3 regions of the Arthrobacter sp. 05T45 genome follow, and region 2 is predicted to be linked to each of the others. Evidence: riboswitches for the same ligand, from Rfam matches in the RefSeq annotation. Region 2 holds a riboswitch; each other region holds the start of a gene.
What was found. A riboswitch is a leader RNA that binds a small molecule or an ion and turns the genes downstream of it on or off. The one in region 2 is predicted to bind thiamine pyrophosphate.
Positions count from the first base shown of each region.

Region 1: linked by a shared signal. The riboswitch ahead of thiC (phosphomethylpyrimidine synthase ThiC) and the one ahead of AC1DGD_RS15030 (ECF transporter S component) in region 2 are both predicted to bind thiamine pyrophosphate.
Region 3: linked by a shared signal. The riboswitch ahead of AC1DGD_RS11805 (bifunctional hydroxymethylpyrimidine kinase/phosphomethylpyrimidine kinase) and the one ahead of AC1DGD_RS15030 (ECF transporter S component) in region 2 are both predicted to bind thiamine pyrophosphate.

Region 1 covers NZ_JBFTKI010000015.1:75,687-82,778, forward strand. The annotation lists gene AC1DGD_RS14575 (glucose-6-phosphate dehydrogenase) at 1-854, opposite strand, end outside; gene ffh (signal recognition particle protein) at 1,007-2,596, shown strand; gene AC1DGD_RS14585 (alpha/beta fold hydrolase) at 2,668-3,402, shown strand; gene thiC (phosphomethylpyrimidine synthase ThiC) at 3,399-5,249, opposite strand; TPP riboswitch at 5,245-5,352, opposite strand; gene AC1DGD_RS14595 (GNAT family N-acetyltransferase) at 5,428-5,928, shown strand; gene AC1DGD_RS14600 (amidohydrolase family protein) at 5,932-7,038, shown strand.
Region 2 covers NZ_JBFTKI010000016.1:71,968-79,059, forward strand. The annotation lists gene AC1DGD_RS15000 (Na+/H+ antiporter subunit D) at 1-253, shown strand, start outside; gene AC1DGD_RS15005 (Na+/H+ antiporter subunit E) at 250-795, shown strand; gene AC1DGD_RS15010 (MrpF/PhaF family protein) at 792-1,070, shown strand; gene mnhG (monovalent cation/H(+) antiporter subunit G) at 1,102-1,449, shown strand; gene AC1DGD_RS15020 (DUF4235 domain-containing protein) at 1,524-1,787, opposite strand; gene AC1DGD_RS15025 (heme-degrading domain-containing protein) at 1,827-2,372, opposite strand; TPP riboswitch at 2,560-2,703, shown strand; gene AC1DGD_RS15030 (ECF transporter S component) at 2,770-3,417, shown strand; gene AC1DGD_RS15035 (ABC transporter ATP-binding protein) at 3,446-5,086, shown strand; gene AC1DGD_RS15040 (energy-coupling factor transporter transmembrane component T family protein) at 5,083-5,886, shown strand; gene AC1DGD_RS15045 (UDP-N-acetylglucosamine 1-carboxyvinyltransferase) at 6,060-7,092, shown strand, end outside.
Region 3 covers NZ_JBFTKI010000010.1:41,350-48,441, forward strand. The annotation lists gene obgE (GTPase ObgE) at 1-31, opposite strand, end outside; gene rpmA (50S ribosomal protein L27) at 149-412, opposite strand; gene rplU (50S ribosomal protein L21) at 474-782, opposite strand; gene AC1DGD_RS11805 (bifunctional hydroxymethylpyrimidine kinase/phosphomethylpyrimidine kinase) at 1,185-2,732, opposite strand; TPP riboswitch at 2,802-2,899, opposite strand; gene AC1DGD_RS11810 (Rne/Rng family ribonuclease) at 3,048-6,317, opposite strand; gene AC1DGD_RS11815 (vitamin K epoxide reductase family protein) at 6,800-7,092, shown strand, end outside.

The DNA of each region.
Region 1 (7,092 bases), on a different contig from region 2:
GAACCCGCCGTGTACCGGGCCCGGCGGCTGCTTTGCCGGTAGGGGGCCTTAATGCTGCTGGCCCGCAGCACGGTGGCCACGGCATCGCGGAGATCGCGTTCGTCCACGGATGCCGGCGGCTCGATTGCCATGAGGGCCATGATCTGAAGCAGGTGGCTTTGGATCATGTCACGGAGCGCCCCGGCGCCGTCGTAGTAGCGGGCGCGGCCTTCGAGGGCGAGGTCCTCGTCGAAGATGATCTCGATTTTTTCGATGTTCTGCCGGTTCCACACCGGCTCCAGGAACGTGTTCGCGAAGCGCAGGCCAAGTATGTTCAGGACCGTTGCCTTGCCGAGGAAGTGGTCCACGCGGTGGATGTGGTCCTCCGGGACCAGCGCGGCCAGCGTCTTGTTCAGGTGGCGCGCCGACTGCTCGTCTGAGCCGAACGGCTTCTCCATGACCAGCCGGGTGCCGGTGGGCACGTCCTCCGGCGCCAGGGCCTCGCACGCGAGCTGGCTGACCCGCGGCGGCAGGGCGAAGTAGACAGCCACAGGCCCCTCCAGTTTCGCCAGGAGCCCGGCGAGCTGGCCCTCGGCCGTGACATCGAGCTGGTGGTAGGTGCTCTCCTTGCGGATCCGCTTGAGCTCCCGCTTGCCGTGGGCGTCGGCCTTGGAGTCCTCGTCCGCGAACGACTCCTCGATCCGGCCAAGCCACTGCTCCGGCGTCCAGGGGTCCGATCCCGCTCCCGCCAGGGCGAGGCCGTCGGCGCGGCCCCGGGCCACCAGGCGGGCAAGCCCCGGTAACAGGAGCCTTCCGGTGAGATCGCCGGAAGCGCCCAGGATGAGCAGGGTTTTTACAGTTGTTTGGCTGGTCACCTACGCCAGCATGCCATCTTGAAGGCGCATCTTGGTACCCTAGATAGTCGAGTCCTGTTGTCGTGGCGGTTCGTCCAGGCGAATACCAGTCGCGACGCTGGCGTGCCGCACCGGCCGCCACCTGTAGATCCACTGAAAGAAGTGCACGGCGCGTGTTCAATTCACTCTCTGACCGGTTGACAGCAACCTTCAAGAATCTGCGTGGCAAGGGCCGCCTGACCGAGGCGGACGTTGACGCCACAGTCCGCGAGATCCGGCGTGCCCTCCTGGACGCCGATGTCGCTGTGCCCGTGGTCCGGGAATTCACCGGCCGCGTGCGCGAGCGTGCCCTCGGCGCCGAGGTCTCCGGGGCGCTGAACCCGAGCCAGCAGATCGTGAAGATCGTCAACGAGGAACTCGTCGAGATCCTCGGCGGTGAGACCCGCCGGATCCGCCTGGCCAAGACCGGACCCACCATCATTATGCTGGCGGGCCTCCAGGGCGCCGGCAAGACCACCCTGGCCGGCAAGCTCGCCAAATGGCTCAAGTCCCAGGGCCACAGCCCCATGCTGGTGGCCTGTGACCTCCAGCGGCCCAACGCCGTCACCCAGCTGCAGGTGGTCGGCCAGCGCGCCGGCGTACCCGTGTTCGCCCCGCACCCGGGCGCAACGTCCACCGAACTGGACCACCCTGCCGGTGACCCCGTCGCCGTCGCCCGTGACGGCGTCGAGGAAGCCAAGCGCACCCTGCACGACGTCGTGATCGTGGACACCGCCGGCCGTCTCGGCGTCGACGCCGAGATGATGGAGCAGGCGCGCCAGATCCGCCGCGCGATCGTCCCGAACGAAGTCCTGTTCGTGATCGACTCCATGATCGGCCAGGACGCCGTCAACACGGCCCTGGCCTTTGACGAGGGCGTCAACTTCACCGGCATCGTGCTCTCCAAGCTCGACGGCGACGCCCGCGGCGGCGCCGCGCTCTCCGTCGCGTCGGTGACCGGCAAGCCGGTCATGTTCGCCTCCACCGGCGAAGGCGTGGACGACTTCGAGCTCTTCCACCCGGACCGCATGGCCTCGCGCATCCTCGACATGGGTGACGTCCTCACCCTGATCGAGCAGGCCGAGAAGTCCTGGGACAAGGATGAAGCCGCCCGGATGGCGAAGAAGTTCGCCGACCAGGAAGACTTCACCCTCGATGACTTCCTCGCCCAGATGCAGCAGATCCGCAACATGGGCTCCATGAAGAAGATGCTCATGATGATGCCGGGTGCGCAGAACATCCGCCAGCAGCTGGAGCAGTTCGACGAGCGCGAGATCGACCGCGTCGAGGCCATTGTCCGCTCGATGACCCCGCACGAGCGCGTGGCTCCGAAGATCATCAACGGCTCCCGCCGGGCCCGTATTGCCCGCGGTTCCGGCGTGCACGTCTCCGAGGTCAACGGACTGCTGGAACGGTTTGCCCAGGCCCAGAAGATGATGAAGAAGATGGCCGCCGGCGGCGGGATGCCCGGCATGCCGGGGATGCCCGGCATGGGCGGCGGGGGCGGTGCCCGCAAGGGAGCCAAGTCCGCGCCCAAGAAGAAGGCCCGCTCCGGCAACCCGGCCAAGGCGGCGCAGGAACTGCGCGACGCCGAGGCCCGGCGTGCCGCCGGCCCCAAGGCGCTGCCCACCGGCGCGTCGTTCGGCCAGCAGGGCGGCGACTTCGATCCGTCCCAGCTGAACCTGCCCAAGGGTTTCGACAAGTTCCTCGGCGGCAGCAAGTAGCCGCAAGTGCTGACGGCCGCCGGCACTGTGTCGCCGGCGGCATCAGCACTGAAGTGCCATAGGGTTAGACAATGTTCAAGCAGCGCGTAGTCTTCGTCCACGGGGACGGCAGCTTCGGCGCCGCCGCGTGGCCAAAACAGCACGGAATGGCGCTGGACTACGACGCCCTGTTCCTGCGGCGGCACGGGTTTGACGCCGTCGCGGAACCGCTCGAATCCAGCTTCGCCGCCGACGCCGCCATCGTGCTCGCCTCGCTGGCAGACGACGGCCGCGGCGAGGCCGGCGGCCATGTGGTGGCCCATTCGCAGGGCGCGATCGCTGCGATGATGGCCGCCGTCGAACGGCCCGACCTCGTCCAGTCGCTGACCCTGGTGGAACCGGCCTGCCTGTCCCTGACCGCGGAACTCCCGGCCACCGCCGCGCACCGGGCCCTCATGCAGCCGCTCTTCGACGTCCGCCACAACCTCAGCGACGACGACTTCCAGCGGGAGTTCATCCGCCGCGCGTTCGCGGCGGACGCCCCCGGGGCCACGACGCCGGAGGCCCTCCGGGCTGCGCGCCGGCTCCGCCTGCAGGCGCCGCCGTGGGAAGCCCCGCTGCAGATCGTGCCGGGCGTGCCGACCCTGGTCCTGACCGGCGGCTGGGAACCGCTGTATGAGGAAATCGCCGGCTACCTGCGCGAGACCGGCGCCCTGCACCGCACGGCGCCGGGAGGGCACCGGCCCCAGGATTCAGCCGAAGGGGACCGGGCCATCCGCTCCTACATCGCCGAGGTCAGCCGGCACCAGCACGCCCGGGCGTCCTAGGAAGCTGCGGGTCCTCCCACCGAGGGCTGCGGCAGGTAGACCTTGCCGCCCGAGGCGAGGAACTCGTTGCTCTTCGCCCGCATTCCGGCCGCCATCTCTGCACGGGCGGCCTGCTGTTCCGCCGAACCAGGATCCGCCGGACCGTAGTTGCCGGTGCCGTAGCCGCCGGTGCCATATTCGTCCCGGATGTCCTGGCTGATCCGCATGGAGCAGAACTTCGGACCGCACATCGAGCAGAAGTGGGCTGTCTTGGCCGGTTCCGCGGGAAGCGTCTCATCATGGAAGGCCTCGGCCGTGACCGGGTCCAGGGACAGCGCGAACTGGTCCCGCCAGCGGAACTCGAACCTTGCCTTGGACAGGGCATCGTCGCGTTCGTGCGCGCCGGGGTGGCCCTTGGCGAGGTCCGCGGCATGGGCGGCGATCTTGTAAGTGATCACGCCCGTCTTCACATCGTCCTTGTTCGGCAGCCCGAGGTGTTCCTTGGGCGTGACGTAGCAGAGCATGGCGGTGCCGTAGCGGGCGATCTCGGTGGCGCCGATCGCCGAGGTGATGTGGTCATAGCCCGGTGCGATGTCCGTGACGAGCGGCCCGAGTGTGTAAAACGGGGCGCCCTTGCAGAGTTCCTGCTGGCGCTCCACGTTTTCCCGGACGAGGTGGAAGGGCACATGCCCGGGGCCCTCCACCATGACTTGCACGTCGAAGTCCCAGGCCCGCTGCGTGAGCTCGGCCAGGGTGTCCAGTTCGGCGAACTGTGCCGCGTCGTTGGCATCCGCCGTCGCGCCCGGCCGCAGCCCGTCGCCCAGGGAGAATGCGACGTCGTAGCGTGCGAAGATCTCGCACAGCTCATCGAAGTGGGTGTACAGGAAGTTCTCCCGGTGGTGCGCCAGGCACCAGCCGGCCATGATGGAACCGCCGCGGGACACGATGCCGGTGACCCGGTTGGCCGTCAGGGGCACATACCGCAGCAGCACGCCGGCGTGGATGGTCATGTAGTCCACGCCCTGCTCGCACTGTTCGATCACGGTGTCCCGGAAGATCTCCCAGGTCAGGGCGTTCGCCTCACCGTTGACCTTCTCCAGCGCCTGGTAGATCGGGACCGTTCCGATGGGGACGGGGGAGTTGCGGATGATCCACTCGCGCGTGGTGTGGATGTCGTCCCCGGTGGAGAGGTCCATGACGGTGTCCGCGCCCCACTGCGTGGCCCACTGGAGTTTGTCGACCTCCTCGGCGATGGAGCTGGTCACGGCGGAGTTGCCGATATTGGCGTTGATTTTCACCAGGAACGCCTTGCCGATGATCATCGGCTCGGATTCGGGGTGGTTGACGTTGTTGGGAATGATCGCGCGGCCCGCGGCCACCTCGCTGCGCACCAGCTCCACATCGCAGTTCTCGCGCAGCGCGACGAACCGCATTTCCTGGGTGATGACACCGTCCCGGGCGTAGCGCATCTGCGTGACGGTCCTGCCCTCGACGGCCCGGCGTGGCACCGGCCGGCCGCCCCGCCACTCGGCCGACGCAGCACCGCGGCGCACCGCCGATTTGCCGTCGTCGAGCAGCTCCCGTTCGCGGCCGGCGTAGGGTTCGGTGTCCGCCCTGTCCTCAATCCAGGGGGTGCGGAACGGCTCCAGCCCGCGGACCGGATCGCTGCCCGGGCCGGCAGTGCGGTACACCCGGAACGGCGGGTTCCGGACGCCGCCCGGGGAGGGTTCCAGGGCGATCTCGGTCACCGGCACGCGGATGCCGTGCTCCGGACCCGTGCTGAAGGCCAGCGAGTGGGACTTCAGCGACTGCGTGGTGGCTGCGGACTGAATTTGGACAGGGCTGTGCTGTGTCACTTGGGTGTTCACGGAAAAGCTCACTTCCTTCGCCGGCATTACCCGGACAGGTTCAACGGTCGCAGGCTGCGTCAGCCCGATCTCAGCCCCTGCAGGGGCACCCGTGTGGTCGTAGACGAAACTACCACGCACCTCCGGCCGGCCCTCGAGTGTGACGGAGTGCGGTGGGCCGCGGTGTTAGCGTGGCATTGTGACTCTGCCCAGGGCCGTGCCCCGCATCCGGATGGCGACGCCGGAAGACCTCCCGGCGCTGCCGGTTCTCGAGGCCTCAGCAGACCGCATCCTCGAAGCGGAGCTGGGGAACCAGACGCTCCCGGCTCCGGAGTTGACAACGCCGGTTGAGCCGCTCTTCATACTTGTCGCCGGCAACCCGCCCGTAGGGTTTGCCCGCGTTGACGAGGTCGGCGGCCAGGCCCATCTGGAACAGCTCTCCGTGCATCCGGACTCCGCCGGGCGGGGGATAGGACGGTCCCTGGTGGAGGCGGCCCTTGATGCGGCCCGGAGCCGTGGCTATTTATCGATGACGCTTTGCACCTTCGCAGGCGTCCCGTTCAATGCGCCGTTTTATGCGAGCTGCGGTTTCGAGGAACTCGCCCGGCCAGGACAGGCGTTGGGCGCCCTGCGGATCCACGAAGCGCAGCTGGGGCTGGACGGTCTTGGCCGGCGGATCGTCATGCGGATTAGGCTTTAGGTCATGACCGGCATCATCGAGTTCAGCGGCCCCATCCTCACCGCGGCGGACCAGAAACGCCGCGGGCTCTGGTCGGTGGGCGGCCTGCTAACCTTCCGCCGTCCGGCCGCCGCGCCTGACCTCGTGCTCGACGGCTGGGTCATGCCCGGCCTCGTGGACGCACACTGCCACATCGGCCTCGGCCCGGGCGGGGACGTTACCGAGGACACCGCGGAATCCCAGGCCCTGGCGGACCGCGACGCCGGGACACTCCTGGTCCGCGACGCCGGCGCCGTCCACAACACCCGCTGGCTCCAGCAGCGCGCGGACCTGCCCCGGATCATCCGCTCGGGCCGGCACCTCGCGAGGGCCCGGCGCTACCTGCCGGGCCTGGCCGTCGAGGTCGAGCCGGAGGATCTCGTCGAGGCCGTGCGGAAGCAAGCCCGCGCGGGCGACGGCTGGGTCAAGCTCGTGGGGGACTGGATCGACCGCGACGCCGGCGACCTCGCCGCCAGTTTTCCCGCCCGGACGGTCAAGGACGCCGTCCGTGCCGCCCACGATGAGGGGGCCCGCGTCACCGCACACTGCTTCGCCGAAGACACCCTGGATGACATGCTCGATGCCGGGATCGACTGCATCGAGCACGCCACCGGGCTGCTGCCGCGGCACCTGCCGCGCTTCCTCGAACAGGGTGTTCCCATCGTGCCCACCCTGATCAACATCGCCACGTTCCCGGACATCGCCGCCCGGGCGGCGGCCAAGTTCCCCCGCTACGCAGCCCACATGCGCTCGCTGTGGGAGCGCCGGGCGGAGCGGATCCTCGAAGCCCACGAGGCCGGGCTGGCGATCTATGCCGGTACCGACGCCGGCAGCGTGATCAGCCATGGCAGGATCGTGGACGAGATCCAGGCCCTGCACGCCGCCGGCCTTTCCGCCGCTGCCGCCCTCAACGCCGCGAGCTGGTCCGCGCGGACCTGGCTCGGCGCGGAGTCCATCGGTGAAGGGGCAAGCGCTGATGTCCTCGTCACGGCCGAAGATCCGCGGAGCAATCCGGCCACGCTCCGCCGGATCCGGCATATCGTGCTGCGTGGGCTGCCGGTAGACCGGGTGCCAGTCCATGTTTTGGAATAAATTGAAGCTTCAAGTAATTTATCTTTATGTAGAGTCGCCGAAGGCCGGTGGCTA
Region 2 (7,092 bases):
GGGTGACCGGGCCGGCAAGACGAATGTGACCCTGCTGCCCCGCACCATGGTGGGCTCCACCCTGGGCCTGGTGGTCTTTGGCGTGGCCCTGACGGTCTTTGCCGGGCCGCTGTTCAGGGTGGCCGACCAGTCCGCCCAGGAGATGCTGGACCGGACCTCCTACATCCAGGCCGTGCTCGGCCCGGACGCGCCCGTGCCGCCGGTGCCCCCGTCGCTCCACCCGGTGCAGGTCCGGGAGGGCGGCGGAAAATGAACCGGAAAAGGATCTCGCTGCGCCAGGAACTGCCGCTGCTGGTCTGGCTCGTCTTTGTCTGGGGCGCGCTCTGGCAGAACTTCAGCCCGGGCAATCTCCTCTTCGGCGCCCTCATCGCGGTGCTCGTGGCGCGCATTTTCTATCTGCCCCCGGTGGAACTCGGCGGCCGCTTCAACGTGCTCCGCGCCGTGCCGTTCGCCCTCATCTTCCTCGGAAAAGTCGTCGCGGCAAGCTTCCAGGTCCTGTACCTGGCCGTGGTCCGCGGCCCCAACGTGGTCAGCGCAGTCGTAGCCGTGCCGCTCCGAAGCCATTCGGACCTCCTGGTCACGGCCACCGGGCACGTGATCTCGCTGATTCCCGGGTCCCTCGTGGTGGAGGTGGACAGGTCGACGTCCACGCTCTACATCCACGGCATCAACGTCCGCAATGCCGAGGACGCGGCCAAGCTGCGCAAAGAGGTCCGGGACACCGAGGCCGGGCTGATCCGGATCATGGGGACCAAAGCCGAACTTTCCGCCCTGACACAGGAGACCGCCGCATGATGCAGACCGTCCTGACGGTGACCGCCGTCGTACTGTCCCTGGCCGCCGCGGGGGCGATCGTCCGGATCGCGCGGGGGCCCTCGCTGCTGGACCGGGTTCTGGCCGCCGACGTGCTGCTGGCCATCTTCGGCGCGGCCCTGTGCATCGACATGGCCGCCAACCGGCACCTGAACAACCTGATGCTGCTCGTTGCGATTTCCCTGATCGGATTCGTCGGCTCGGTCACCGTGGCCCGGTTCGTGGCCGACAGGCGGGAGGGCGTCCGTGAATCCTGACACAGTGATCGACGCCGTCTCTGCCGTGTTCATGGTGTCCGGAGCCCTGATGTCCCTCGCGGCCGCCATCGGGCTGCTGCGATTCCCGGACCTCATGAGCAGGATGCACGCGGCCACCAAACCGCAGGTCCTCGGCCTGTTCCTGCTGCTGGCGGCCCTTGGCCTGCAGATGCGCACCTGGTCGGTGTGGCCCGTCCTGCTGGTGGCCTGGCTCTTCCAGCTGCTCACCGTCCCCGTGTCCGCTCACATGGTGGGTCGGGCCGGCTACCGGACCAAGCACCTGCACCCGGAGCTGCTGAGCTCCGACGAGCTCGAGGCGGTAGTCCAGAAGGCCGCCCAGCAGGCGGCCACGCACGGAGCGGACGACGACGACCGCTGAGCCCCCGTCCGGCCCGGCGGACCCGGCCGGGGCCTTCGACTGCCGCGGCGGGCGCCGCGGCCAGTCGGGTCAGGTCAGACGACGTCCTGGGTCTTGGCGAAGCGGGTGATCGCGCGCTGGGTGCCGCGGTTGGCGAGCACCTGGATGATGGCGCTGACCGAGGCAGAGATCAGGGCGAACGTCAGGGCCGAGCGCAGGGTGGTGGGAACGTCGTCCTCCTGGCCCTTGGGCGGCTTGTTGCCTGTGGACTTTTCCCACATGGTGTCCACCAGCTTGGTGCCGGCAAAGCCGGCCAGGAGGCTGACGCCGGTGCCGAGCAGCTTGATGAGGATGTTCATTCTTCGGTCTCCTTGGGACGGGAACGGTTTTCCCCTAGCCTAGCGTTCCGGGGTGAGGACCATCCGCAGGGCCTCGACCACGAGTTCGTGATCCGCCTTCTGGGGCAGGCCGGAGACGGTGACGACGGCGACGGCGCCCGTGCCGCGCACGTAAACGGGAAACGCCCCGCCGTGGGCGGCGAACTCCGACTGATCCCACCAGGCGTTGTCCTCGATCCTTCCGCCGGCAGCGCGGGCCCGGAGGCCCACCAGCAGGGACGGGACCTCGTACCGCATGGCGGTGCGCTTTTTGGCGTTGATCCAGCGCTCATTGTCCGGTGTGGCGCCGTCCAGCGCGGCGTGGAAGAGCACCTGCTCGCCTTTGGTGATGTCGACGGCGATGGGCAGCGAGCGTTGCCTGCCCAGCTCGACAAGGAGGAGCCCGAGGTCCAGGGCGTCATCCTTGCTGAACGACGCGAACTGGAGCGCCTCTATCTCGGCCAGCACGCGGCCAATGAGCGCCGCCAGGGAACCCTGCGGCTGCGGCTCATTGGAGTCGGGATCGTATTCCCCGGAGGGATCTTGGGTGACCGGTGTGTGCGACAAAATATTCCAGCTTTCCGGTGGGTGACGAGGCCGCCCGCTGGCGGGTCCGGGGGTCCGGCACGACGACTCTACCAAGAGGGTTTTCCGGGCCGCCGGGACTGCCGCCGTCCGGTCCACGATTGTGACGGCACACCACGGAAATCCCGGCCGACCGGGTGTAAACTGAGCCAGCCCACAAGGGCGAAAATAATTACGACAGGGGAGCGCCGCCGTCGGGCATCGCCGGAACAATCCGGGGAAACCTTTGGTGGGCGCTGAGAGTGCGGACAGCCGCAGACCCTCGAACCTGATCCGGTTAGTACCGGCGCAAGGGAGTCGAGTTCTCAGGGTGCGCGGAGGGCGGCGGAAGCCGAGACCGGCCGGCGCACCCTCCCCTCCTGTTCCTCAGGAGGACGACATGACAGATATTTCAGCACAGCATGGTTCCGCCAGCCGTTCATCCGCCCGGCGCAACTACAGCTGGCGCGTGGTGGACATTGTGGTGGCCGCGTTGATCGCCGTTGCCGGCGGCGTCATTTTCTGGGCCTGGTCCCAGGGCGCGAACCTGATCTCGACTCCGGTCAACGCGGTCTACCCGCCGTTGAGCGGACTCTACGCCGGCGGCTGGATGATCCCGGCGGTGCTGGGCATGCTCATCATTCGCAAGCCGGGCGCCGCGCTCTTCTGCGAAACCGTCGCGGCCACCGGCGAGCTCATCATGGGTTCGCAGTACGGCACCACGGTGCTGATCTCCGGCATCCTGCAGGGCCTCGGCGCCGAACTGGTCTTCGCGGCCTTCCTCTACAAGAAGTTCAACCTGCCCGTCTCCGTGCTGGCCGGCGCCGGCGCGGGCCTCTTCTGCGGCCTGAACGATTCCTTCCTGCCGTGGGGCTGGAACATCGCCTACGAAGCCGGCGACAAGCTCGCCTACATCGTCTTCACCACGATCTCCGGCGCAGTGATTGCCGGCGGACTGGCCTGGCTCGCCACCCGCGGCCTGGCGAAGACCGGAGTGCTGGGCGCCTTTGCCTCCCGCAAGGCCGCCACGGAGCCCGTCTTCTCCTGAGCCCCGTCGCTGAATCCTGCAGAGAATCATGAGATCTTCACCGGGCGTCCGGCCGGCCGCCGTCACGGCCCGCGGCTGGGGCTGGCGGCATGCCGGACGGGCCAGGCCCGCGGTCAGCGGCCTTGACCTGGACATCCGGCCGGGGGAGCGCGTGCTCCTGCTGGGGCCCTCCGGCGCCGGCAAGTCGACGCTGCTCCACGCCCTGGCCGGCGTGCTGGGCGACGGCGCGGCCGGCGACTCCGGCGACTCCGAAGATGCAGACGAGACCGGCAGCCTCCTGATCGACGGTGCCCCGCCACGGGCGCGGCGCGGCCGCGCCGGGCTGGTGCAGCAGGACCCGGAAACGCAGGTGGTGCTCTCCCGCCTCGGCGACGACGTCGCCTTCGGGGCGGAGAACCTCGCCGTCCCGGCGGCGGAGATCTGGCCGCGCGTGCGAGAGGCCCTCGACGACGTCGGGCTGGGACAGCTGCCGCTGGACCACCCGACGGCGGCCCTCTCCGGCGGCCAAAAGCAACGGCTGGCGCTCGCCGGGATCCTCGCGATGCGGCCAGGGCTGCTGCTGCTCGACGAGCCGACGGCCAACCTCGACCCCGCGGGCGTCCTGGAGGTCCGCGACGCTGTGGGCCGCTGCCTGGACAAGACAMGCGCCACGCTGGTGGTCGTGGAGCACCGGGTGGGGGTCTGGAAAGACCTGGTGGACAGGATCGTGGTGCTGCAGCCAGGGTCCGCCACGGACTCCGCGGTCTTGATTGACGGACCGCCGGACCGGGTCCTGGCCGAGGCGCGGGACATGCTCATCGGTGCGGGCGTCTGGGTGCCGGGCTACGTCCCGGCGACGCGGATGCGGACACCGGCGCGGGGCGCGGGACAGACTCTGCTCGCGGCCGACGCGCTCGCGGTGTCCCGCGAACGGCCGCGGCGGGCCGGGCTGCGCGACGGCTTCCGCACCATCGCGCCGCGTCCGGTCCAGTCCGGGGTTTCGGTCCGGGTCCGCGCCGGCGAGGCGCTGACCATCACCGGACAGAACGGCACAGGGAAGTCCACCCTGGCGCTGACGCTGGCCGGTCTCCTGCGGCCCGTCGCGGGAACAGTCTCGGCCACGGCGGAGCTGAGCAGTCCCGCCACCGGTCACTCCAGTGGTCACTCCAGTGGCCGCGTACGCGACGGCGCCGGACCCGATCCCTACCGGTGGAAGGCCCAGCAGCTGATCGCCAGGATCGGAACCGTCTTCCAGGAACCCGAGCACCAGTTCGTTACCGGCAAGGTCCTCGACGAGCTCATGTTCGGCCCGCGCCACCTCGGCTACGGCGAAGACCGCGTGGACGAACTGCTGGAGCGGCTGCGGCTGACGGAGCTTGTGGACGCCAACCCCTACACGCTCTCCGGCGGCGAGAAGCGGCGCCTTTCGGTTGCCACTGTGCTGGCGGCGCACCCCCAGGTGCTGGTCCTGGACGAGCCCACCTTCGGCCAGGATGCCAATACGTGGGCCGAACTCGCCTCGTTCCTCTCCGAGCTCCTCGACGCCGGCACCGCCGTCGTGTCCGTGACGCATGACGCCGAATTCAGCGCCGTCCTCGGCGGCGCCGAACTCCGCCTCCGGCCACGGGAAACCGCCGCCGCGGACGCTCACGGCCCGGATCTCGAGCTGCCGGAGGGGGCCTCGCCTTGAGGGACGCGCTGAGCCTGCGCGGCAACCATGCGCTGCTGACCCGAGCCAACCCGCTCGCCAAGTTCACGGCGGTCACCCTGATCACCCTGGTCCTGGCGCTCTCCATTGACTGGGTGTCGGCGTCGGTGGCGCTGGCGTTCGAACTGCTGCTGCTGCCGCTGGCGGGCCTGACTGTGGCCTTGCTGTGGCAGCGCGGCTGGCCGCTGATCCTCGCGGCGGCGCTGGGCGGCTGGAGCACGGCCATCCTGGCGGCCGATTCCGGACCCGTCCTGCTCGATGCGGGGATCTGGTCCGTCAGCGCCGGTTCCCTGCAGCTGGGGATCGGCTTCATGCTCCGCGGGCTCGCGATCGCATTGCCCGCGGTGCTGCTGATGAGCTGCACCGACCCCACGGACCTGGCCGATGCCCTGGCCCAGAACGCGAAACTGCCGCACCGGTTCGTCCTGGGCACCCTGGCCGCGATGCGGCTCGTCGGAATCATGGCCGAGCAATGGCAGACCATCGGTATGGCCCGGCGGGCCCGCGGCGTGGGCTCGAGCGGCAACCCCTATCAGCGGTTCCGCGCCACGCTGGGCCAGAGTTTCGGCCTGCTGGTGCAGGCGATCCGGAGCGCCTCGCGGCTCGCGGTGACCATGGAGGCCCGCGGCTTCGGCGGTGCCGCCCGGACGTGGGCCCGGCCCTCGACGTTCAGCGGACTCGATGCCTGGGTGCTGCTGGGCGGGCTCGGCATCGCCGCCGCCGCCGTCGCCGCGGCCCTCGGCGCGGGCACCTGGAACCTCGTCTTCCTCACCCGCCAGTAGACAGGCGCCGCCGGCCGGGCGGCCCGGGGGCCGGGCAGCCCGGGTAGCCCGGGCGGCCCGGGAGGCCCGGCGGGGCCGCCGGTTATCGCATGGTGTGGGTATTCATGTGACATTGGCGCCATTCCGGCCGGAATTGCCGTGGTTTATAAATCATGCGTGATATTTTCGGGAGCATGACTCAACCGACTGCTGAACACGTAGGCATCCTGCTCCGCGAGGCGCGCGGCGCCAAGGGCTGGACCCAGGGGCAACTCGCCGCCGAGCTGGGCACCAGCCAGAGCGCCATCGCCCGGATGGAACAGGGCAAGCAGAACCTGAGCCTGAAGATGATCCAGCGCCTGGAGGCGATCGTCGGGCACAGCATCGTCAAGGTGGGCCGGCCCCAGATGACCCACCTGCGCGTCGAGGGCGGCCGCACCCTCGCCGGCGCGGTGGACGTCAACAGCAGCAAGAATGCCGGCGTCGCGCTGTTGTGCGCCAGCCTCATCAACCGCGGCACCACCACGCTGCGCAGGCTTGCCCGGATCGAGGAAGTCAACCGGATCGTGGAGGTGCTGACCAGCATCGGCGTCGAGTGCACCTGGCTCAACGCGAACGACCTCCAGATCCGCCGCCCCGCCGTCCTGGACCTGGCCTCCATGGATGTGGAGGCGGCCCGAAGGACCCGCAGCGTCATCATGCTCCTGGGCCCGCTGCTGGACGAGGCCGACACCTACCGGCTGCCCTACGCCGGCGGCTGCGACCTCGGCACCCGCACCGTGCAGCCGCATATGCAGGCACTGCGCCAGTTCGGCCTTAGCGTGGAGGCGAAGTCCGGGTTCTACGCGGTGCAGGCGCCGCCGTCGGACGGTCACGACCGCTCCTTCGTGCTCAGCGAACGCGGCGACACCGTCACCGAGAATGCCATCATGGCCGCAGCCCACCGCCGTGGCACCACCATCATCCGCAATGCCAGCCCGAACTACATGGTGCAGGACCTGTGCTTCTACCTGCAGATGCTCGGCGTGGACATCGCCGGGGTTGGCACCACCACGCTGAAGATCACCGGCCGCCCGTCGATCGACGCCGACATCGAATACTTCCCGTCCGAGGACCCCATCGAGGCGATGAGCCTCATCACCGCCGGCATCGTGACGAACTCGGAAGTCACCATCCGCCGCGTCCCGATCGAGTTCATGGAAATCGAACTCGCCACGCTCGAGCAGA
Region 3 (7,092 bases), on a different contig from region 2:
GCAGTACTACCCGGTCTACAAAGCTCGCCACGTGGATCTCCTCAGTGCTGTTCCCCGGACCCCCAAAGAGGCCCAAGATGATTGTAATGCGGTTAAAACACCGGTGGAGCGGACCTAATGGCCCGCCCCACCGATTTAGAACTTATTGTTACTCTGCAGCTGCAGCAGCCACGATGTTCACAACGCGGCGACCACGGCGGGTGCCGAACTCGACAGCACCGGGGGTCAGGGCGAACAGGGTGTCGTCCCCGCCGCGGCCTACGCCGGCGCCCGGGTGGAAGTGGGTGCCGCGCTGGCGGACGATGATCTCGCCTGCGGAAACTACCTGGCCACCGAAGCGCTTGACGCCGAGGTACTGGGCGTTGGAGTCACGACCGTTGCGAGTGGAACTCGCGCCTTTTTTATGTGCCATTTGAAATGCCTGCCTTCAAAAATTCTGGGGAATCTGCTGGAACCTGAACAGTAACGAAGAGTTACTTGATACCGGTGATCTTGACCTTGGTCAGTTCCTGACGGTGGCCCTGACGCTTCTTGTAACCGGTCTTGTTCTTGAACTTCTGGATGACGATCTTCGGACCACGGAGGTCTTCGAGGATCTCAGCCGTAACCGTTACCTTGGCCAGGTCCGCAGCAGCAGACGTGACTTTGTCACCGTCCACCAGGAGCAGTGCGGGCAACTCAAAGGTGCTGCCGGCTCCACCGGGGACGCGGTTCAGGGTAACGAAGTCTCCAACGGAAACCTTCTCTTGGCGGCCGCCTGCGCGGACAATCGCGTACACCACTGGGGAACTCACTTCTCTCGACGTTTATTACTAGATTTGCGTGCGGAACCAGGGGCCAAATTGTTTGGACCGGCTCACGCTGTGCCTCAACGCCGGTGGATTCCCCGGGGGAACCCATGAGCTATCCCCGGAACAAATCCATTTGGAATTCCAAGCGGACCGTTCTCAGGGTCATAACCCAAGTGTTGGCGTAAGCACCGAAGATCTAGAATACGCTAATTTTGCCTTCGGCCGCAAATGAGGCTGGTTCCGGCGGGTAGTCCGTGATAGGCGCCACAACATCTTGATGCAAAGTCCCTGCCAATGTTCTTGGCCGGGATCTTGACCATCTTGAGCTGTGTTGCCGCAACGACTTCCGGAACCGCGCCCCACCATCGTACCGGTAGTCCGGACCAGCTCGCGTCAGGCGTACAGCCGCGGCGCGTCGAAGAAGTCCACTTCGTAGCGCGAAGACTGCCGGAAAGCCAGGGCCATGGCCTGCCGCTCGCTCTCCGATGCCCGCCCGGCCGCCGTGTCCGTGTACGCGATGGCCTGCCGGGTCGCGGCGGCGAAGTCCTCGTCGGCGTAGGTCCGCAGCCAGCCGGCGTAGGGGTGCTCCCCGGGGGCGCCACCGGCCAGGAACTCCCGGTGCAGCGTGGAACCGACCTCGGCGTAGAGCCAGAAGCAGGGCAGCGCCGCCGCCACGAGGACGCCATAGCTGCCGGAGACCGAGGCGGCCAGCAGGTGGTCCACATACGCTTTCGTGACCGGGCCCAGGGTGGAGGCCGTGGGGCGGGTGCTGAGCCAGGAACGGTGCAGCTCGGATTCGACTTCCAGGCAGGTCTGCGCCGAACGGGCCCAGAACAGCTGCTCGGCCTCGGTGGGGGCAATCGCCGCGGCCCGGGCCAGGACCCGCGAGTAGCCGTTGAGGTAGATGGCGTCCTGGGCGAGGTAGTACGCGAACTCGTGCTCGGGCAAGGTGCCGTCGGCCAGCCCGCGGACGAAGTCCAGGGCGTAGATCGCCTCAAGATCGCCCGCGGCTCCTGCGCGCAGGGCTGCGGCGAACTCCCCCGCCGCCGGACCCTGCCTGCCCTGGAGGTGCTGCAGGTGGTGGAAGTGGTGGACCGGGCCGTTGCCGGAGCCGACGTCCAGGGCCGAGGCTTCGCGTAGCGCGCCCAGCAGCCACGGCTTGACTTCGCGCAGCGTCGCTTCCCAGTCCCCCACCCGGGCCTGCACGGTGGCCATGGCCGAGGACAGGGAGCATCCGGTGCCGTGGCTGTTGCGCGTCGCGATCCGCTCCCCCGGCACCACCACCGTTTCCTGGCCGAGCAGGCCGCCGGTGTTGACCAGGGCATCCGGGCAGCCGTCCGCGGCGCCGTCGCCGGCGCCGGTGCCGGCGGCGGCGTCGTGGGCATACCCGTCCCCCGGCTCGGCGCCCTGGAGGTGTCCGCCCTTAACCAGGACGGTGGTGCCGGTCAGGGCGGCCAGCCTCTTGCCCTGCGCCAGGGCCTCGGACCAGTCGGCAGCGACGGGTTCCTTGAGCAGGATGGCGAGTTCGGCGAGGTTGGGCGTGATGAGGTCCGCCAGCGGCAGGAGGGCCTGCAGGGCGGCCTCGGCCGATTCCTGCAGGAGCCGGTCACCACTGGTGGCGACCATCACCGGGTCCAGGACCACGACGGCGGGGCGCACCTTTTCCAGCCAGCCGCGGACGGCGTCGATCACGGCGGCGTCACCGAGCATGCCGATCTTGACGGCGTCGATGCCGATGTCGTCGCTGATGGCGTCCAGCTGCGCCGTGAGGAACGCCGCCGGGGGGACGTGGACGGCGCGCACGCCCTGCGTGTTCTGCGCTGTCAGGGCGGTGATGGCGGCCATGCCGTAGCCGCCGTTCGCCGCGATGCTCTTCAGGTCGGCCTGGATTCCGGCCCCGCCGGAGGGATCGGAGCCGGCGATGGCCAGCACGCGGGGAATGCGCGGCGGGGCCGGCAGAGACTCGTTGTGCAGAAAATTGGGCGGGAGGAACTCGGACGGATTCGATTTCGCGGACAAGGAAGACATCCCTTCGCCGGTGCTAACCGGACAGGTTCAACGGGTCTGGATCTCAGCCGGCCCGATGCCCGGCACCCCGTGTCAGTGTTCCAGCCTAGCCCTTGCCACCCGGAGGACCCGTTAACGCACGAGCGGGCCCGGGCCCGGGCGGACGTATGTTACGTCTGCCATGACCCGGACCCGCGGCCCGACCAGTCGAAATAATGACCGGACGGGGACGTGGTCAGTCGCGGAGGACTACAGCTCCGACGCCGGCACGCCGACGCCGAGGATGATCGGCTCGTTGCCGGCCGGGATGGACGCAGGCCCGGCCGCAGCGGGAGCCTTGGCCTCGTGGACCGATCCGGCCGCGGCCGGCCGGGTTGCCTCGCGGTGCTCCACGGAGGTTTCGTTGGCTGCGCCCTGGGCGCGGCTGGCACTCCGGTTGCGGCGCCCGCGGCGGCCGCGCAGCGTCGTGGTGTCAGCTGTGCGTGACGCCGGCGCCTCCGCAGCGCGGACGGCCGACGGCGCCTCGGGCGCCGTGGCTTCCGGTGCGGCAACAGCTGCTGCCTGACCGGCCGCCAGGCCGGCGGCCTGGTCCGGCTTGCCGGCCTCGGCTTCGCCCAGGTTTGCGAAGGCCTCGGTCAGCAGGTCCAGGGTCAGGGCCGGTGACGGCGCGTCCTCCGCGTGCTCGACGAAGGGCAGGGCCACCTGCTCGCCGCCAAACGTCAGCACCGTTGCGGGGCGGCCGGCTGCCTCGTCGGCGGCTGCGAGCTGCGTGACGGCGTCGACGGCGGCCTGGCGGGCCCCGGCATCGCTGGCTGCGGCGGCCTCCCCGTCGTGCAGGTGCGCGGCGTGCGCTGCGGCAGCGATGTTGGCCAGCGCGGCACGGGTGGCCTCGGCCTTGGCGTGGCGTTCGGCCTCGGTGGGTTCGGCGTGGACGGGCGCGGGTGCGGCCGGCGCGGTCTCTCCGCCCTGGCCTCCCCGGCCGCGGCGACGGCTCTTGCGTTCCGGGCGGGCAGCAGGCTGCGCCTCGGTGCGCGGCACATAGTGCTCCGCGGCGACCGTGTTGGCGCGGCGGTGCTCCACCGGCTCGTCGTGGGTGACGATGCCGCGGCCCGCACATGTTTCGCACTGTTCGCCGAAGACTTCCAGCAGCCCGGTGCCCATCCGCTTGCGGGTCATCTGCACGAGGCCCAGCGAGGTCACCTCGGCCACCTGGTGCTTGGTCCGGTCCCGGCCCAGGCACTCCACCATGCGGCGCAGCACGAGGTCGCGGTTGGATTCGAGCACCATGTCGATGAAGTCGATCACGATGATGCCGCCAATGTCGCGCAGGCGCAGCTGCCGGACGACTTCCTCGGCCGCTTCCAGGTTGTTCTTGGTGACGGTTTCCTCGAGGTTGCCGCCGGAGCCGGTGAATTTGCCGGTGTTGACGTCCACCACGGTCATGGCTTCGGTGCGGTCGATCACGAGCGAACCGCCCGAGGGCAGGAAGACCTTCCGGTCCAGGGCCTTGTGGATCTGCTCGTCGATGCGCCAGGCCGCGAAGATGTCCGTGTCCTTGGTCCACTTCTCGAGCCGGCCCACGAGGTCCGGTGCGACGTAGGTGACGTAGGCCTCGATGGTGTCCCAGGCTTCCTCGCCGGAGACGATCAGCTTGGAGAAGTCCTCGTTGAAGACGTCCCGGACCACCTTGATGGTCAGGTCAGGTTCGCCGTAGAGCAGCTCGGGGGCGAGGATCTTGGTGGACGTCGACTGGCTCTCGATGCCTTCCCACTGCGCGCGGAGGCGGTTGATGTCGTGCGTCAGCTCTTCCTCGGAAGCTCCCTCGGCCGCGGTGCGGACAATGACGCCCGCGTCCTCGGGCAGGCGGTCCTTGAGGATCCGCTTGAGGCGGTTGCGTTCGACGTCGGGCAGCTTGCGGGAGATGCCGGTCATGGAACCGCCGGGCACGTACACGAGGTACCGGCCGGGCAGCGAGATCTGGCTGGTGAGACGGGCGCCCTTGTGGCCGACCGGGTCCTTGGTGACCTGGACCAGCACGGAGTCGCCGGACTTCAGCGCGTTCTCGATGCGGCGCTGCTTGCCCTCGAGGTTGACGGACTCCCAGTTCACTTCACCGGCGTAGAGCACGGCGTTGCGGCCGCGGCCGATGTCCACGAAAGCGGCCTCCATGGAGGGCAGCACGTTCTGGACCTTGCCCAGGTAGACGTTGCCGATCAGGGAGTCCTGCTGGGTCTTGGACACGAAGTGCTCGGCCAGGACGCCGTCTTCAAGGACACCGATCTGGATTCTGTCGTCGCGCTGGCGGACGATCATCTGACGGTCCACGGACTCGCGGCGGGCCAGGAACTCGGCCTCGGTGATGACGGTACGGCGGCGGCCGGTGTCGCGGGATTCGCGGCGGCGCTGCTTCTTGGCTTCCAGGCGGGTGGAGCCCTTGACGGATGTGACGCGGTTGTTCACCGGCGCCTCGGCCATCGCACGCGGCGCACGGACGCGGGTCACCGTGTTGGGCGGATCGTCGCCTTCCCCGCCGGTCAGCTCCAGGTCCTGGTCCCCGCGGCGACGGCGGCGGCGGCGGCGGGAGGTCACACCGTCTTCGAGGATTATCTCGGAGCCTTCGTCGCCCTCTTCTTCGGTGCCTTCCGACTCGGTGTCGGACTCGGCAGAGGTGCGGGTGCGGCCGCGCCGGCCGCGGCTGCGGCGCCGACGGCGGTTGCCGGCGTCCTCGTCCTCGTCGCCTTCCTCGTCCTCGGGCTCAGCTGCTGCGGCGGCAACGGGGGCCGGACGCACCACAGTGCTCAGGTCCGGGGCCTGGAAGATGACGGAAGTGAGGGCACCCGGTTCCATGAACAGCGACGCGGCCGGGCTTTCCTCGGGCCGGGCTTCCAGCTCTTCGGGCTGGGCTGCGGCGGCTTCCGCGGTGGGTGCTTCCGCAGCGGCGGCTTCTTCGGCCGGGAGTACTGCCGCGGGTGCTTCTTCGGCCTTCGGGGCGGCCTTGGCACGGCTGGCACGGCGGCGGACCGGCTTCTCTGCAACCGTCTCTGCGGCCGTTTGTGCGGCTTCTGCGGCGGCAGTTGCGTCAGTGCCAGCTGCTGCGGGGCCCTCAGCCGCGGCAGGTGCGCCGGTTTCGGCATCGCCGGCGAAGGCAGGCAACGGTTCCGGGGCTGCTACAGCTTTCCGGGTCCGGGTGCGCCGCGCGGGCGCCTTGGCCGCAGTCCCGGCGGCAGCAGTTTCAGATACAGCAGTTTCGGGTTCAACAGTTTCAGATCCGGCTGCTTCGACGTTGGCCGGCTTACGGCGGCCCCGGACGGGCTCATCTGAACCGGCCGCGTCGGCCAGGGCCGCGGCTTCGGCGACAGCCTCGGCCGCCTCCGCGGCGTTGACCTTGGCGACGGGCGCCTTCCGGCGGGTCCGTACGGCCCTCTTCGGCGCTACCGGAGCCTCTGCTTCAGCAGTTCCCTGCGCTTCCCCGGTGACTACTAGTTCTTCGTTTCCGGCTACTACCTGGTCATTATCCATATGTGGCGACACTCCTGCCCCTGATGCGCCGCCACATTCGGCGCCCCTTGGGGCAAATATGCGTCAACACCCGCAGGCATTGACAGAAGTCAATTGGATACCCTCAGGTTCGCACCGGCAGTGGGGTGCGGCAGCCCTGGAGGGCCGGCGAGATTGTTTTGGAACCCGTTGACCTACACGCCACAACCAGGTGCCGTCCAATGGCATTGCGGGACAGCTGGAATCAGAGGATCCGCAGCTCCCTGCTCATCATTGGCGGTCTTGAAACAAAATCGCCGGACCGGAATCCGGATGTGGATCGGGTTCCAGCCACGATCATTGTCTCACAGGAGCCGTGAAAGCAGGGGCAGGCGGGGCCGGAAGTGCAACAGGTGCGGCCGGGCGCGGCGGCCGGGGCCGTTCTCCGGCGCTGCTCAGCCTCCGGCGTTACAATCGGGGCAAGAAGCACCCGGTCAAGACGACTAAAAAAGGACTCAATTTCCATGCCCAGCATCTCCAGCACCGCCGGCGACGCGACCGTGCACCAACCGGGTTCCGGCCCGGCCCCCGCGGCGCGGCCCCTTCCCACGATGACCCGCGACCGCCCGTTCGCCTGGCTCCTGCTGATCACCGGCGTCATCGGCTGGCTCGCATCCGGGGCCCTGGTGCTGGAGAAGCTGGAGGTCCTGAAGGACCCGAACCACGTCACGGTCTGCGACGTGAACCCGTGGATCTCCTGCGGCCAGGTCATGCAGACACCGCAGAGTTCCGTGTTCGGCTTCCCCAATATGTTCAT